Regions from separate parts of the Bacillus sp. AK124 genome, predicted to be linked through region 2. Evidence: predicted binding sites of a transcription regulator. Region 2 holds the regulator's gene; each other region holds the start of a gene.

Region 1 (5,395 bases), 610 kb from region 2:
GCTGTCCATCAATTCATCAGCGAGATGGATGGCAAGCCACGTAAAAAAACATTCGATCATAAAGGTCACGGCTTTATGACCGATCATAAAGCTCAAAATCTTTTCCGGGATTTCAAACAGCGCACCGAGGCCAAAGGATAAAAGGATATACCAGAAGAGCGACCAGGGCGATTCGTATGTCACGCCGAAAATCGCGAAAAAGCCGGCGACGCCGAAATAATAAGACCCGAATAAGAGCGTAAACACAGTGAGGATCAACAGAAAGATCAGAGTCACTGCGAGCATGGTACCGAGAGTTTTTTTAATCATTAAACATTCATTCCTAATCATGCAGTGTATATTCATGATATCAGAAAAATATCCGGTTGTGAGTTATTAATGAGATTTTGGGGTTAAAGTTTGTGTGGAAGGGGGGAGTGGAGAGAGCGTTCTGAAAAATTCCTTATGGGTTTTTCGAGACCTAATTAATTACCATATATCATATTTGGAGCGTTTTCATTAGGGCTGCAAAGAGGATAGGATCCCAAATGAAAAAGGCTGTCAGCCGGCAACCTTACTTTGTTAATCATATTTCGTATTTGCTTGTTCTAAAACCGACGTGTTTACTAGAAGAATTATTTTCGTGCCTTAGGTGATTTTCGATTTTGGTTCAATTGCTTTAATCTTTTAAATCTCATAAAGAGATTTTTATTTTCCTAGAGGGAACATATTTACAACCGCTGCGACTCCCGGTACACTACATAAAAACAGGACAGGCAGGTGCAAAAAATCAAGAGATGAAGCAGGCTTTAACTGACCAATACGGCAGCTTTACAGAGATGGCAGAAAATGAAATAGAAGGAACCGATTATTCGGTGGCTGCGCGGGATGCAGGGAGCGCACTGCTTGTGATGGCTCCCCACGGGGGCGGGATCGAACCGGGCATCAGTGAAATTGTCAGGGCTTTTGCAGCGGGTTCTTCGGTTTATTTATTGGAAGGATTGAAAAGGCGCGGCAATAAGAGTCTTCATGTGACAAGCGCCCATTTTGACTGCCCGCTTGCCGTGCGAATGGCTGCAGGACATCGATACATACTGGCGTTCCACGGATATGACGAGCCTTTCCGCCGGCATACGCTCATCGGGGGGACAGATCGAAGGCGCGCCTTGTTGTTTGCGGAGACATTGGAGAAGCACGGATTTTCTGCGGAGCTGGCGGCTGAAAGGGGATATCTTTCAGGTACAAACCCTGCAAGCATCAACAATCGCTGCCAAACAGGGTTAAGCGTGCAGTTTGAAATCAGCACTGCCCAGCGGAAGGCGATGTTTGAGCAATTCACATTAAAGGGCAGGCGAACGTCTCAAAATGAGGTGTTTTCCCGCTATGTCAAAGCTTTGAAGGCAGGAGCCCGCATCGCATATGGGCCGAGTGCAGCCGGGAGCTGAGCCGGCTGTTTTTTATTTTCTCAGCATATACGCCGGCCGGCTTTCTGCCGCGACCATTTTGCCGACGCCGTTTGCCGTTGTGTACGGGCGGCGGGTTTCCCGACGGTAGCGTGCAAGTTCGTCTTCTTCTTTAAGGCGAGCAGCATTCGCTGATTCGCTCTCTTGGGAAAGGCTCGCCATCCATGCCTCATGAAACTGGATCCCGGCTTGCCGTTTTTCAAAGAGCTCGATCCGTTTGACAGCGAACGATTCCGTGACTTTAAAGAGGTCGGCGATCATTTTAGCGGCTTGGCATCGCAGCTGGGGAAAATCCATTTTTAAAAGCATAAAAGTAGGGACGCAAAAATGGTACATAAATTGATTGGCCTGGAATTCCTGCAGCTCCCTGAACATCTGATTCATATAAAGCTGGTTTCCCGCGTGCTTTAATACGTGGCATAACTCATGGGCAAAATCCTCCCACTGCTTTTCCTTTGAAAGGCTGCTGTTGAGAATGATGCTGTACATGCCGTCATGCTTAATCATCATGCTGTTGACATTTTCATAGTGAATCCAAATGTTAAAATGAGCGGCTATGCGATTCATATCAATGTGGTGGGGTTCAAAAAAACCAAACTTTTGATACATATTTTTGACGTATTCTTCTAGGTGAGATAAGTAAAACTTCAATACGAGACACCCTTTCGAACAAATGTTCTGTTTTTAGCGGGAAAGAAAAGCCCGTCAAAGGGGCTGTCATGTTTTCATGCAGATCTATCATATACGATGAGCAGCCTCTTTAGCAAATCTTTCCCTTTTTTATCGTCTTAACTATTAAATCGGCGCTCATCAGGTAATGTTTAATAAAAATTCCTTTTTTATCCGTTTTGTTTATCTCCGGGCTTTCGTTTTTTCTCTTTTTCTTTTAAGTATTGAATGAACTCGATGGCCTGCTGTCTGCTTTCGGGGGAAAATTCCTGCATGTCTCGGTATGCAATTTGCAGATCCGGATCTGCGATTTCGTCTTCAATCGTTTTTTTCTTTTCCGTTCCTGTCAACAGATAGTCAATCGTCACTTTATAGTAATCGGCGAGTTTTTTTAATGTTTCATAGTCCGGCTCGCTTCTTCCGTTTTCGTAATGGGAGTAGCGGGCCCGCGATACACCGATCTGCTTTGCAACTTCTTCCTGTGTCCGTTTTCCTCTCAGGCTCTTCAGTCTGCCGCCTAACATAGAATGACCTCTCTTCCTCAATTCGGCATGTTTATCTCTATTATAGATACAAAATGTATCGAAATAAATATATGATAAAAAAAGTATCAAAAAAGTATTGATGATAAGAAGTGTATCATATATAATCAAATCATCAGATACGTATTGTATCAAAAACAGGGAGTGAGAACATGTGCGAAAACGGTTGATCGAAGAGCGTTGTAAGAGGGTATGGACCCAAAAGCAAGTGTCGGAAAGGCTTGGACTCTCCGAGGTTTATGTTCGCAAAATCGAAAGGGGAACACGCAATCCCGGCAGAGAAACGATGCTGAAATTCGAAACGCTTTACTCAGTTCCTGATCGATTGCTGTTTCCCGATCTTTTTCAGGTCTGTTTGGATACATATTGTATCAAAGGAACTCTGTATGAAAGAAGGCGATGTCATGAATCTTGAACATCCGATGGTCACACACATTCGAACGCACGGCTATCCAAAGGAAGCCGACAGAGAGCAAATGCGAAGACATGGCGGACCCGCCGGATATCCACAAGGAGGCAGAATGGGTAAAATTGTGATTTCCTACAGCTCAGACCGTTTTGATCAATGGCGGCTCGGCGAAGCCGGGGGATTCATCGCTTTTACGAAAGACGGAAAGCCTGTATTCCAATTCGATCGTAAAGGCCAATACGAACGGTATCTCAGACTGAACCGCAGAAGGCACAAGGAAGGGGGAAGATGAATGTCCCGTCCGCTCGATCAAAGCTATCCCTTTTCCGTTTACTCAGGGCTTTTAACACCTGTGCACTACGAGAAAATAGGCAATGCCATTTGGCTGTTTTTATGGTGCATCAGTTCAACAACTAAGGAAATCGAACGCGATGGGATGACATGGGGCATCGTGCTCGGCAACAAACCGCTGAAAGCCGCAGAATTGGCTCTTCAATTCGGCGTCAACGAAAAAACGGTTAGAAGATGGCTCGCTCTTCTCGAACGAAACGGCTACATTGCAGTCACAAGAGCGCCTTACGGAATGATTTTGTCAGTCAGACATTCAAAGAAATTTGCCTATGCCAGCCATGTCCGGTCAGGCAGTTCTGTTCGGACAGAAGAGACTGGCCGTGCGGACATCCTTGTCCAATCCAATAAAGATATCACACAAATCAACACAAAACATAATATGACTTCCATAAAAACAATAGCAGACCGATTTGCCGCCCTTAGGTCTTTGCAGGAAGGAAAGCCTGTCCATCCCTCGTCAAAAGACTACCAGGCCATCGCCCGGATTGTCGCCCGCGGAGTGTCTATTCCGCAAACAATCAAATGGCTTGAACAATGCTTTGAAGAGTATGAGGCGCGGCGCCGAAGCCGCAATGAAACGATCAAGGTCTTCAGCTACTGTGAAAAATATATAATCGGCCGGCTGGCTGAAGCGGAAGAGAAAACAACTGTCAGGAGGGAGAACAATGTCCAAAAGAACAATCGAAGAGATCATGGACGAACTGAGAAACAGGAGCTGTCTATCACAGGGGGACAAACCGGAAGAATCCGCCGCAAAACGGTATGACTGTCCGAAATGCAAAGATGAACTTGGATTTATCGAACGGCGCGGAACGATGGAAGTATGGGTATCATGCGCCTGCCGCGAATGGCGGAAAGCGCAAAAGCTGTTGAAATCGAGCGAAATCACCGAACAATTTAAAAACTTAAATTTTGCTCAGTTCAAGACGAAAGGAAAACACCAATCTGTAAAAGAGGCGTATGAATGCGCCGTTGAATATGTACAAGCTTACCGGGACATCCGGGAAAGCCGCAAAAACAGCATCGCGTTCTTGGGACGACCCGGTTCAGGGAAGACGCATTTGCTGACGGCCGCCGCCAATGAGCTGATGAGGAAGCATTTCGTACCCGTCCTTTATTTTCCTTTTGTCGAAGGATTCAACGATTTAAAACAGGATTTCTCATTGCTTGAGGATAAGCTGAACCGGATGAAGCGAGTCGAGGTGCTGTTTCTCGATGACCTGTTTAAACCGGTGGGAGGCAGGCCGCGGGCGACGGAATGGCAGATCGAACAGACATATGCTGTCGTCAATTACAGGTATTTGAACCATAAGCCGATCATGCTGTCCAGCGAGCTAAGCGTTGAAGAAATTGTCAGCATAGACGAAGCGCTCGGAACGAGGCTGGTTGAAATGTGCCAGGACTTTCTCGTCGTCCTGAACGGGAGCTCTTTCGGCATCAATCATAGACTGGAGGGGATGGTTTGATGTGCCCGCTATGTAACGGGAGAAAATCAGTCCACCAGGACGCAAGGATCGGAACGATGTTCTGCGCTTGTCCAAACTGCCGCGCTGAAAGCGGCGATTTGACGGATGTGATCAAACATCTGGAAGCGCTGATTGCAAAAATGAAAACAAGGGTGAAACAAGGTGCTTAAATGTTTAAAAGCGATGATTCTCATCATCTGGACAGCAGCAAAAAGAGACGCACAAATGAAACGATGGCACGAAGAAGACGGAAAGTGAGGAAGACAAACGTGAAGAACGAAAGTGCGACGTACAGCCCGTCACCATGGCGCGTTGTCAGAACAAATAGCGACCTGTACATTTATTCAGCTTACAGTAAAGCCGAAAAGAAACGGTTTCCTTATTCCAGCGGGCGGGTGATTGCCAAAGTCGCCGACTACAGCGCATATTCCAAGGAAAAAAATGCCCGCTTAATCGCCGCGGCTCCCGAACTTTTGACCGCAGCGAAGCTCACGCTTGCCTATTTGAAGCGAAAAC
Region 2 (5,395 bases):
GGGCGAATACATCTTCAATATCGGCGACTGTCACATCTATACCCGTCACATCGATAATTTAAACATTCAGATGAAACGCGAGCAATATGAAGCGCCGAAGCTGTGGATCAACCCGGACATCAAAAACTTTTATGACTTTACAATCGATGATTTTAAATTAATTGACTATAAGCACGGCGACAAGCTGACATTTGAAGTTGCCGTATAAACAGGCGGATTTTCCGCCTGTTTTTTTGTTGTGTGAATGAATCATTTTTAAAAAATACAACGATGAAAAAATTTGCATATCCGGCAGCCGCATGTTTCCTTACGGCAGCCGTGTATACGTTTAGAGCGGACGCAAAAAGTACATGCAGTTTTTCACGGGTATGACCCGAGCATTTAACTTACGTTTATTTACACAATCTAAACGTCTTTTTCACAAAGAGCCCGAAAAGCAAAAACAATTCTCTCTTAATCTGTTAGTGACACCAGCATATACAAGAGGAGGTTGTTTTTGTCATGATCAAAAAATGGGCGGTTCATCTGCTGTTTTCCGCATTGGTGCTGCTTGGGCTTTCGGGAGGGGCTGCATATTCTCCTCAGCATGCCGAAGGCGCTGCAAGGTATGATGACGTATTGTATTTTCCGGCATCGCGCTATCCTGAAACAGGTGCTCATATAAGCGATGCGATCAAAGCGGGCCATTCAGATGTCTGCACAATTGAAAGATCTGGAGCGGATAAGCGCCGTCAGGAATCATTAAAGGGGATTCCGACTAAGCCGGGCTTTGACCGTGACGAATGGCCGATGGCCATGTGTGAAGAAGGGGGAAAAGGAGCGTCGGTCAGATATGTCAGCTCATCGGATAACCGCGGAGCCGGCTCCTGGGTCGGGAACAGGCTGAGCGATTACGCTGACGGGACGAGAATTTTGTTTATCGTTCGATAAAAGGGAGACAACGATAAATGTTTCCTCAAGGAAACATTTTTGTTGACAGGAAAACTTGTTTGGGGGATAATGGTAATGTAAGCATATGATCAATCCCTCTGTTTCAGGCTCGCATCCTTCATTTCCGTATGGATGTGAGCCTGTTTTTTCGTGCGAAAAAAAACCGCCGACCGGCGGTTTTGCTGATGAGTCCGTTTTTTAATGAACCGTGCGGAATACGCCAATGACTTTTCCGAGAATCGTCACATTCTGGAGGATGATCGGTTCCATCGTCGGGTTTTCCGGCTGAAGGCGGATATGGGTTTCTTCCTTGAAAAACCGCTTAACAGTCGCTTCGTCGTCTTCGGTCATCGCAACGACGATATCTCCGTTGTTTGCGGTGTTCTGCTGTTTGACTATCACATAATCCTGATCAAGAATTCCGGCATCGATCATGCTTTCGCCCATGATCTCCAGCATAAAGACATGCTCATCCGGCGGCGCCAGGCGGTCTGGAAGCGGAAAGTATTCCTCAATGTTTTCGACTGCGGTAATCGGCGTACCGGCCGTCACCTTTCCGATGACCGGGACATTGACAACCTGGTTTTTTGGAATGTGAATTTCTTCCTCTGTATCGAGAATTTCGATCGCTCTCGGCTTCGTCGGATCCCTTCTGATCAATCCCTTCGTTTCAAGCCTTGCCAAGTGGCCGTGTACCGTTGAACTTGACGCCAGGCCGACCGCTTCTCCGATCTCCCTGACGGAAGGCGGATAGCCTTTGCGTTTCACTTCTTCTTTAATGAAACGCAAAATATCAAGTTGTCTTTTTGATAGCTTCGTCATTTTTTGCACCTCAAAACGTCGATTTTAGCTAGATTATAGCATGTTTTTCCTTTGAGTACAAACATAGGTTCGAAAAAAACGATTGACAGAAACATTTGTTCGTATGTATACTGAAATCATAAAACCGAACAAACATTCTGGGGTGATGGATATGAAAAGAGAATCATTGATTTTTGTCAGTCTGTTTACTGCTGTGATCAGCTGCTGTATTCTGTTTGTGTCTTTTGCCGGTAAAATCGAAGAAAGAAAGCAATATGTTAAAATAGAAGTGCAGGAAGGCGATACATTGTGGGAGCTGGCCGACCGGATCAAAGGCGGAAAACCCGCTGACAAACAAAAATTCATCGAATGGGTCGCCGATAAAAACAATCTGCCGACCTCCGTTATTAAACCGGGCGATGTTTTGGTCCTGCCGGTAGCCAAACAGCACTCCGATCAATATCAGCTTGCAGTTGTAGAATAAATGATTGAGGGGATTTCCATGAATGCGATTATTTACACCAGGGTAAGCACTGCGAAGGAGCAGCAGGAAACCTCATTAAAACGGCAGGCTGAAGAGCTCCAGTCGCTTGCCGCCGAGCACGGGATGAACGTCGTGAACGTCATTTCCGAACAGGCGAGCGGATATGAGATGGACCGCGACGGCGTCTTCGATCTGCTCGAGGAAATCAAAACATCAGACATTGACGCAGTTTTAATACAGGATGATACGCGACTTGGAAGAGGGAATGCCAAAATTGCCCTTCTTCACTGTTTATATAAAGAAGGCGTTCAAATCTACACGCTGGCTCACCGGGGAAAACTTGAGCTTTCCGAAGCGGATTCGATGGTTTTGGAGATTGTCGGCATTGTCGAAGAATACCAGCGGAAAATACATAACCTGAAAATTAAGCGGGGAATGAAGAAGGCGGTCGAAAACGGCTACCGCCCGGAGAGGAATCTGAAACACCGCAATGAAGGCGGCGGGAGAGAGCGGATCGAAGCGCCTCTTTCAGAAATCGTCAGGCTCAGGGAGAACAAGCTGACGTTTGCGGAGATTGCAGCCGTGTTGAGAGGGTTCGGATACAGCATTTCAAAAGCAACCGTTCACCGCCGCTACCAGGAGTATAAGGACGGCCTTGCAGACTAATCTGTTGTCAAACGAAAGCGGATTTAGTAGTATGATGGATATATACCGAATCAAAGGAGTATCTTATGATTTCTAATGAAAAAATAGCCAGAATTAACGAGCTTGCCAAAAAAGCAAAGAGCGGATCTTTAACAGACGAAGAAAAAGCAGAACAGCAGAAGCTTCGCCAGGAATATCTTCAAGGCGTCCGCGCGTCTATGAAAAACACGTTGAAAACTGTGACGATTGTTGATCCTGAAGGTAATGATGTGACGCCTGAAAAGCTCAAACAGGAAAAAAGAAACCGCCGATTGCATTAATTTGGGGAATACGCCGATATCGTATTCCCTTTTTGTATATACTACAATTTAAAATGAAGGCAAAGATTCGTCATTTTTCACTGCTTTTGAGCTGAAATGGTTGTGAAAACCGATGGGTAGATTTATGATAAGAAAGTAGAGTCCATACAGGAAGGGGATCATAATGAAAACGATTGAATTAAAATCTGTCGCAACAATACGAACACTCTCCATAGACGCGATTGAAAAAGCTAAATCCGGTCACCCCGGCATGCCGATGGGGACTGCTCCGATGGCTTATGCGCTTTGGACAAAAATGATGAATGTCAGCCCTGAAAATCCGAATTGGTTTAACAGGGACCGTTTTGTGCTGTCCGCCGGACACGGATCAATGCTTCTGTACAGCATGCTTCACTTAAGCGGGTATGACGTTTCAATTGAAGACCTCAAGAATTTCCGCCAATGGGGAAGCAAAACGCCTGGACATCCGGAATTCGGACATACTCCTGGTGTAGATGCGACGACAGGCCCGCTTGGCCAAGGAATCGGAATGGCTGTCGGAATGGCGCTTGCTGAACGTCACCTTGCGGAAACTTACAACCGTGACGACTATCGCGTCGTTGATCATTATACATACAGCATTTGCGGTGACGGAGACTTGATGGAGGGAATTTCATCGGAAGCGGCTTCGCTTGCGGGACATTTGAAACTCGGCCGTCTCATCGTGCTTTATGATTCAAATGATATTTCGCTTGACGGTGAATTAAACCGCTCATTCTCTGAAAATGTGAAGCAGCGTTTTGAAGCGATGAATTGGGAAGTGCTTTATGTTGAAGACGGCAATAATATTGCCGAGATTACGGCGGCCGTCGAGAAAGCGAAACAAAATGAAAAGCAGCCTACATTAATTGAAGTGAAAACAACGATCGGTTTCGGCTCTCCAAACCGCGCGGGAACATCCGGCGTTCACGGTGCTCCGCTTGGCTCAGAAGAGGCGAAATTAACGAAGGAAGCGTATGAGTGGACATACGAAGAAGATTTTCATGTCCCTTCTGAAGTGTACGAACACTTTAACGAAACAGTGAAAGAAGCGGGCAAGAAAAAAGAGGCGGAATGGAACGAGCTGTTCTCCGCATACAAGAAAGCCCACCCGGAACTTGCCGAAGAGCTTGAACTTGCGATGAAGGGCGAGCTTCCTGAAGGTTGGGATCAGAAAGTACCTGCGTATGAGAAAGGAAGCAGCCTTGCTTCGCGTGCATCCTCTGGGGAAGTATTAAACGGAATCGCACAACAAGTGCCGTTCTTCTTTGGCGGATCCGCTGACTTGGCCGGCTCCAACAAAACGACAATCAAAAACGGCGGAGATTTTTCAGCGAGAGATTACGCCGGCAGAAATATTTGGTTCGGTGTACGTGAATTTGCGATGGGAGCAGCTTTGAACGGAATGGCTCTCCACGGTGGCCTTCGCGTATTCGGCGGAACGTTCTTCGTTTTCTCCGACTATCTGAGACCTGCGATCCGTCTTGCGGCATTAATGGGGCTTCCTGTCACATATGTGTTTACACATGACAGCATTGCCGTCGGAGAAGACGGACCGACTCATGAGCCGATTGAACAGCTGGCATCACTTCGTGCGCTGCCGAACTTGTCCGTCATCAGACCTGCAGACGGAAATGAAACAGCAGCAGCCTGGAAACTGGCGCTTCAATCAAAAAATCAGCCGACTGCGCTTGTGTTGACACGTCAAAACTTGCCGACAATCGATCAGTCTCCTGAAGCAGCTTATGAAGGCGTTGAAAAAGGTGGATATGTCGTTTCGAAAAGCCAAAACGAAAAACCGCAAGCGATCTTGCTTGCGAGCGGATCTGAAGTTGGCCTTGCGCTTGACGCACAAAGCGAGCTGAAAAAAGAAGGCATTGACGTATCCGTTGTCAGCGTTCCGTCTTGGGATCGTTTCGACAAGCAGCCGGCCGAATATAAAAACGCTGTTCTTCCAACTGATGTGACAAAGCGTCTCGCAATTGAAATGGGATCACCGCTCGGATGGGAGAGATATACCGGCACTGACGGGGACATTCTCGGAATCGACCATTTCGGTGCTTCAGCTCCCGGCGAAACGATCATGAAAGAATACGGTTTTACGCCTGCGAATGTAGTTGACCGGGTGAAAAAACTGTTAAATCGCTAATCGGGCATATGAAAGAGAATGATCTGCGGATCATTCTCTTTTTTTCAT
Region 3 (5,395 bases), 950 kb from region 2:
ATCGTTTTAACGGTGGCGAGCGTTCCTACGGGCATAAACACCGGCGTTTCAAATGAGCCGTGCGGGGTGTGCACTCTCCCAAGCCTTGCTCCTGTTTGTTTACATGCTTTTATGAACTCATAGCGTATCGGTTGCTGCGACAAATTATGAGCCCTCCAATCTTTTTGAATTTTATTTGATCAACATGGCATCTCCGAAGCTGAAGAAGCGGTATTCGTGTTCCACTGCGGTGCGGTAGGCAGAAAGCACATGCTCTCTGCCTGCGAGCGCGCTGACAAGCATAATGAGGGACGATTTCGGAAGATGAAAATTGGTAATCATCCCGTCAATCGCCCGGAATGTGTAGCCTGGATAAATAAAAATCGATGTCCAGCCTCTCGCTTCCCGGAAGCGGCCGTCATGTTCGGAAGCGATGGTCTCAAGCGTCCTCGTCGATGTCGTGCCGACGGAAATGATTTTTCCGCCTTCCTGTCTGACGCGGTTTAACAATGCTGCCGTTTCTTCCGACATTTCATAAAACTCGGCATGCATATCGTGTTCCTCTACATTTTCCGCACTGACAGGCCGGAATGTCCCGAGCCCGACGTGAAGGGTAATAAACGCAATATGCACGCCTTTTTTCCTGAGCGCATCCAGAATCTCTTCCGTAAAATGCAGCCCGGCCGTCGGCGCAGCCGCCGATCCTTGTTTCTTTGAGTAAACCGTCTGATAGCGCTCTCTGTCATCGAGCTGTTCTTTAATATAAGGAGGCAGAGGCATTTCGCCGAGCGATTCGAGCACCTCGTAAAAAATTCCTTCATAGCGGAATTCAATTTTTCTTCCGCCGTGCTCGAGCTCTTCTGTGCAGACCGCCGTTAGACGGCCGTCTCCAAACGAAAGAACGGTTCCGCGCTTGACCCGCTTTGCGGGCTTGACAAGCGTTTCCCATACGTCCCCTTCCTCCTGTTTTAACAGAAGAACTTCAACCTTTGCGCCCGTCTCTTCCTTGACTCCGTACAAGCGGGCCGGTAGCACCCTCGTATCATTCAACACGATGCAATCGCCCGCGTTCAGAAAATCAATCACGTGCTTAAACGTGCTGTGAGTGATTTCTCCTGTTTTTTTATCCAGCACCATCAGCCTGGACGCATCCCGCTCTTTTAAAGGAACCTGTGCGATAAGGCGTTCAGGCAAGTCAAAATCGAATAATTCTACTTTCATCTTTTTTCACCTTACTCTATCTATAGACTTGAATGTCGCGTCATTTCATTCGTCCGAAAAACGAAAACACCACGGACAGAATGATGCTGATGACAATGCATGTAACAACCGGAAAGAAAAATGTCACGTTTCCCTTTTTTACAAAAATATCGCCGGGGAGCCTGCCGATGACTTGCATGAATAAACCGATGCCAAAAATGACGGCGCCCAGCACCATTAAAATCTTTGGAAATTCAGTCACGGTTCGGAACCTCCATTTTAAAGTGGCTGTATACATCAGGGGTTACGATGCGCCCCCGCGGCGTTCTTTGAATAAAACCGATTTGAAGAAGATACGGCTCATACACATCCTCGATCGTGTGAGACTCCTCACCGATGGTAGCCGAAATCGTATCGATGCCGACTGGACCGCCGCCAAATTTTTCGATCATGCCCATTAAAAGCTTGCGGTCGATATGATCAAGCCCGAGTTTATCAACCTGGAGGCGTTCCAGCGCATCCACCGCCACTTCCTCCGTGATGGAGCTGTTTCCAAGCACCTGGGCAAAATCTCTGACCCTCCTCAAAAGCCTGTTGGCAATCCGCGGCGTCCCTCTTGACCGTCTCGCGATTTCGAGAGCCGAGAGCGAATCGATGTCAACCTCAAACAGCTCCGCCGTTCTGATCACGATGTCTGAAAGCTCGTCACGCGTGTAATACTCAAGCCTTGACAGAACGCCGAACCTGTCCCTGAGAGGCGCGGTTAAAAGCCCGACCCTTGTGGTCGCGCCGACAAGGGTAAAAGGAGGAAGATCGAGCCTCACAGAACGCGCCGACGGCCCTTTGCCGATCACGATATCAAGGCAGAAATCTTCCATCGCAGGATACAGCACCTCTTCGATCGAACGGTGCAGACGGTGGATCTCGTCAATAAATAAAACGTCACCTGGCTCCAGAGCCGTTAATATCGCCGCCAAATCGCCGGGGCGCTCGATCGCCGGACCTGACGTCGTTCTGAGATTGACTCCCATTTCGTTGGCGATGATCGCAGCGAGCGTCGTTTTTCCCAATCCCGGCGGCCCGTACAACAAGACATGGTCAAGCGTTTCTTCCCGCATTTTCGCAGCTTCAATGAATACCTTGAGGTTGTCTTTCACTTTTTCCTGGCCGATATACTGAGCCAGTCTTTGCGGACGCAGACTTTGCTCGATCGCTGATTCATGGTTGTCTAGTTCACTTGATACAAGCCGCTCATCCATGATATCACCTTACTTTAACAATTTTTGCAATGCTTTTTTAACGTATTGATCCGTCGAAAGCGCCTCTTCCTTTTTCAAATGAGGCTGGACTTTTTTAATTTCCCGGTCGGAATAGCCGAGCGCTCTTAATGCTTCAAGCGCCTCCTCAAGAGCCGTTTCCGCTTCATGAATTTGCTCCCGCTCTTCATGGTTAAACAGATCGGCCGCGATTTCAGGAACGGCGTCTGCGAGCTTCCCTTTCAGATCAAGAATGATCTGCCTTGCCGTTTTTTTGCCTACGCCGGGGAACTTGACGAGAAACGCTTCATCCTCATTCTCGATCGCTTCAATCACCGCTCCCGGATCGCCGGAAGCGAGGATCGCAAGCGCTCCTTTCGGGCCGATTCCCGTAACATTCAGCATTTTCGTAAACAGCATTTTTTCTTCCCTTGTCGAAAAGCCGTACAGCGCATTCGTATCTTCTCTTACATAATGGTATGTATAGATTGTTTCGTTGCTGTTTTTCTTATAAATAAACGGATTTGGCGTAAAGATCTGATAGCCGATCCCGCCGTTTTCAATGACAATATATTGGGGCGATACATAATCAATCGTCCCTTTTACGAATTCGATCAACGTTCATTCACCTCTTTGACTGCTCTTCATTGTAACACAAAACAGGCAAAGCTAGAATCAAAAAGTTAACATATGTTCGCTAAAAATGGCTTCTGTCTGCAGCTGAAAAAAGACATAACAGCGTCATGTCTTCATATCTTTTACATGATGTTGGCTTCCGGATGATTTTACGGCTTCAATGACATGTTCAAATTCCTTTTTCGTGCGGTATGGGATCCCTTTGCGCAAATCATCCGCCATCCGGCTTTCCAGGCGCTTTATATCAATCTGAAAAAACGATTGAATCGGCTCTGATAATATGCCCGGGCGGCCGTGAAAAGTCGAAATCACGCCGTCTTCCGTCACTCCGATATAACCGTTTGTTTTGCTGAGGGGAGAAATGTCGTCCACCTGTTTGCGAAACAAAATAAACCCCTTTTTCTGATCGATGAGCTGCCACCCTTTATAAGCAGCTTTAAAGTCTTCCAGTGTTCGAGCGGCCTCTACTTTATTTTCGATTCCAACGTCCCCGTCCAGATAAACCTTTTCAAGCTGGATTTGAACTTTAGCCGGCTTTTCGGCCAGGGCCTCCAGGTGAAAGCTGAGCGCGGCCAGCAGACTTCCAATAAGCAATAAACCGATTTTGAACTTGCTTTGGCTGTTCATCAATATCACCTTCTTTTTTGCCTTAACGATCATATCCATAGTTTGACCAACGCTTTTAAAAATTAATCTAAAAAAGCAATTAGATGACAACCGGTTTACGAATGTTACATTTTTAAACCAATATGAAGAACTCAAAAGCATTTAAGGTGCAAAACCCCTCGTTCTCATGTATAAACAACATTATAGAGAGTTTTTCGTTTGACCAGCCCTTAAAAAGAAGGTGAGTTCGGCGTGAAAAAGGCGCAAACCTATGCAGAGGCCGTAAAGTATAATACGAAAAAAAAGTTCAATAAACTTATCCAAAAACCCGATGACTTAGAGTTGATCGGGAAAGGCAGGAGCGCATACGTTTTTAAGCTGACTGAAGAGGGCAGGGAAATGGCTCTTAAAGTCTTTTTTCCCGAATTTAAGAACATTGCCGCAAGGGAAGCGGAGATTTACAAAAAGCTTTCTGATTCGAATTATTATCCTGATATATATGAAACAGGGCCATCATATATTTTAATGGAGTATATTAAAGGATACACTTTTTATGAGTGTTTAAACAAAGGCATTCTGATCGATGATGACATGATCTGCGAGGTCGACCGCGCATTGAACGATGCGAAGCGGAAAGGATTGAATCCATCCGATATCCACCTCAGAAACCTGATACTGACGCCGGCTGGGACAATCAAAGTCATCGATGTGGCCAGGTTTTTGCAGACGAAAGAATGCAGACAGTGGGATGACTTAAAAACAGCCTATCAAACCATTTATAAAAAAAGCCGTTTCCCGCAAAGGCTTCCTAAGCTGTGGATGGAATTGATCGCTTATCTTTATAAAAAAAACTGGCTTCAGAAACAATGGGCCGCCAGAAAAAACAAATTTCACCCCTAATTTGAAACTTAAAGAAGGCGCGTCCGTATATGAAATAACCCCATTAAAGTCAGGAAGGGAGAAACAGCTGTTGAAGAAAAAGAAGAAACGAAATGATGATAAATGGGATTATCTTTATCTCGTTGATTTGCTTGAGCCGTTGTTTTATGTGCTGAGGCTGGCAGTAAGAGGACTTGCAAAAATCATAAATTAACAAAAACACTCGGAGATTCGAGTGTTTTTTAGTCGTTATTTGTTGAATTTAAAATTGAAAGGAATTAATTCAATGCTAAAATCAGCGAATTGTTTTTATTCAGTAATATTAGCAATCCATATAGCTGGCCTGGTTGCACCATCATTCCTACGCTAGAAAAATCCTTTTTAAAACCATTTTCCCAACCATTTTTGGAAAGACTCGCTTCCGTTATCCGGTTCAGTCATCGATTTATTAAAAAGAGGTGTAGCCTTTTACAGATCCCTCCCCTTGATTAGTTTGCTGATTAATGGCTGTTGATCAAAATATAGATTGCAAAAGTGACAATGTAAAGCAAAAATGTCCCTGCCATAAATTTAACCGGTTTTCTTGACAGGTCGAACACCCCTTTTAATCCGTCGTTTAAAATCAAACCAAAAAAAGTAACTAAAGTGGCTCCCAAAGCCAACATTGAAACTATAAAAACAATTTGCTCCATGTTCTTCCTCTCCTTACTGCATATAAGTTTTTTGAGATTATATACAGGCGTGTTAAGCGATTACATCTTATACTCCCAAAATTGCCTAACCCACACTGATAACATGCCTTTTTCATATCCCGTGTCTGTCTTCATTCGGAATTTTAC

The links. Region 2 encodes LexA, which represses DNA repair genes until DNA is damaged. Its sites were predicted from a motif close to CGAACATATGTTCG; they were not measured.
Region 1: M1E06_RS14730 (ImmA/IrrE family metallo-endopeptidase) is a predicted target of LexA. The motif match lies at 2,109-2,122, and genes of this name have one in related genera.
Region 3: ruvA (Holliday junction branch migration protein RuvA) is a predicted target of LexA. The motif match lies at 3,119-3,132, and genes of this name have one in related genera.

What each region holds. Positions count from the first base shown of each region.
Region 1 is NZ_CP096378.1:2,930,331-2,935,725, reverse strand. Features, by position in the region: gene M1E06_RS14740 (regulatory YrvL family protein) at 1-309, opposite strand, end outside; gene M1E06_RS14735 (poly-gamma-glutamate hydrolase family protein) at 777-1,424, shown strand; gene M1E06_RS14730 (ImmA/IrrE family metallo-endopeptidase) at 1,437-2,093, opposite strand; gene xre (HTH-type transcriptional regulator Xre) at 2,282-2,635, opposite strand; gene M1E06_RS14720 (helix-turn-helix transcriptional regulator) at 2,808-3,068, shown strand; gene M1E06_RS14715 (hypothetical protein) at 3,058-3,354, shown strand; gene M1E06_RS14710 (helix-turn-helix domain-containing protein) at 3,355-4,179, shown strand; gene M1E06_RS14705 (ATP-binding protein) at 4,079-4,879, shown strand; gene M1E06_RS14700 (hypothetical protein) at 4,879-5,049, shown strand; gene M1E06_RS14695 (hypothetical protein) at 5,149-5,395, shown strand, end outside.
Region 2 is NZ_CP096378.1:2,323,786-2,329,180, reverse strand. Features, by position in the region: gene M1E06_RS11580 (thymidylate synthase) at 1-208, shown strand, start outside; gene M1E06_RS11575 (NucA/NucB deoxyribonuclease domain-containing protein) at 502-930, shown strand; gene lexA (transcriptional repressor LexA) at 1,129-1,752, opposite strand; gene yneA (cell division suppressor protein YneA) at 1,904-2,215, shown strand; gene M1E06_RS11560 (YneB family resolvase-like protein) at 2,234-2,881, shown strand; gene M1E06_RS11555 (DUF896 domain-containing protein) at 2,947-3,180, shown strand; gene tkt (transketolase) at 3,344-5,347, shown strand.
Region 3 is NZ_CP096378.1:1,374,468-1,379,862, reverse strand. Features, by position in the region: gene tgt (tRNA guanosine(34) transglycosylase Tgt) at 1-143, opposite strand, end outside; gene queA (tRNA preQ1(34) S-adenosylmethionine ribosyltransferase-isomerase QueA) at 172-1,200, opposite strand; gene M1E06_RS06945 (DUF2905 domain-containing protein) at 1,241-1,441, opposite strand; gene ruvB (Holliday junction branch migration DNA helicase RuvB) at 1,434-2,438, opposite strand; gene ruvA (Holliday junction branch migration protein RuvA) at 2,448-3,053, opposite strand; gene M1E06_RS06930 (intercompartmental signaling factor BofC) at 3,177-3,698, opposite strand; gene M1E06_RS06925 (protein kinase family protein) at 3,930-4,577, shown strand; gene M1E06_RS06920 (hypothetical protein) at 4,648-4,770, shown strand; gene M1E06_RS06915 (hypothetical protein) at 5,057-5,248, opposite strand.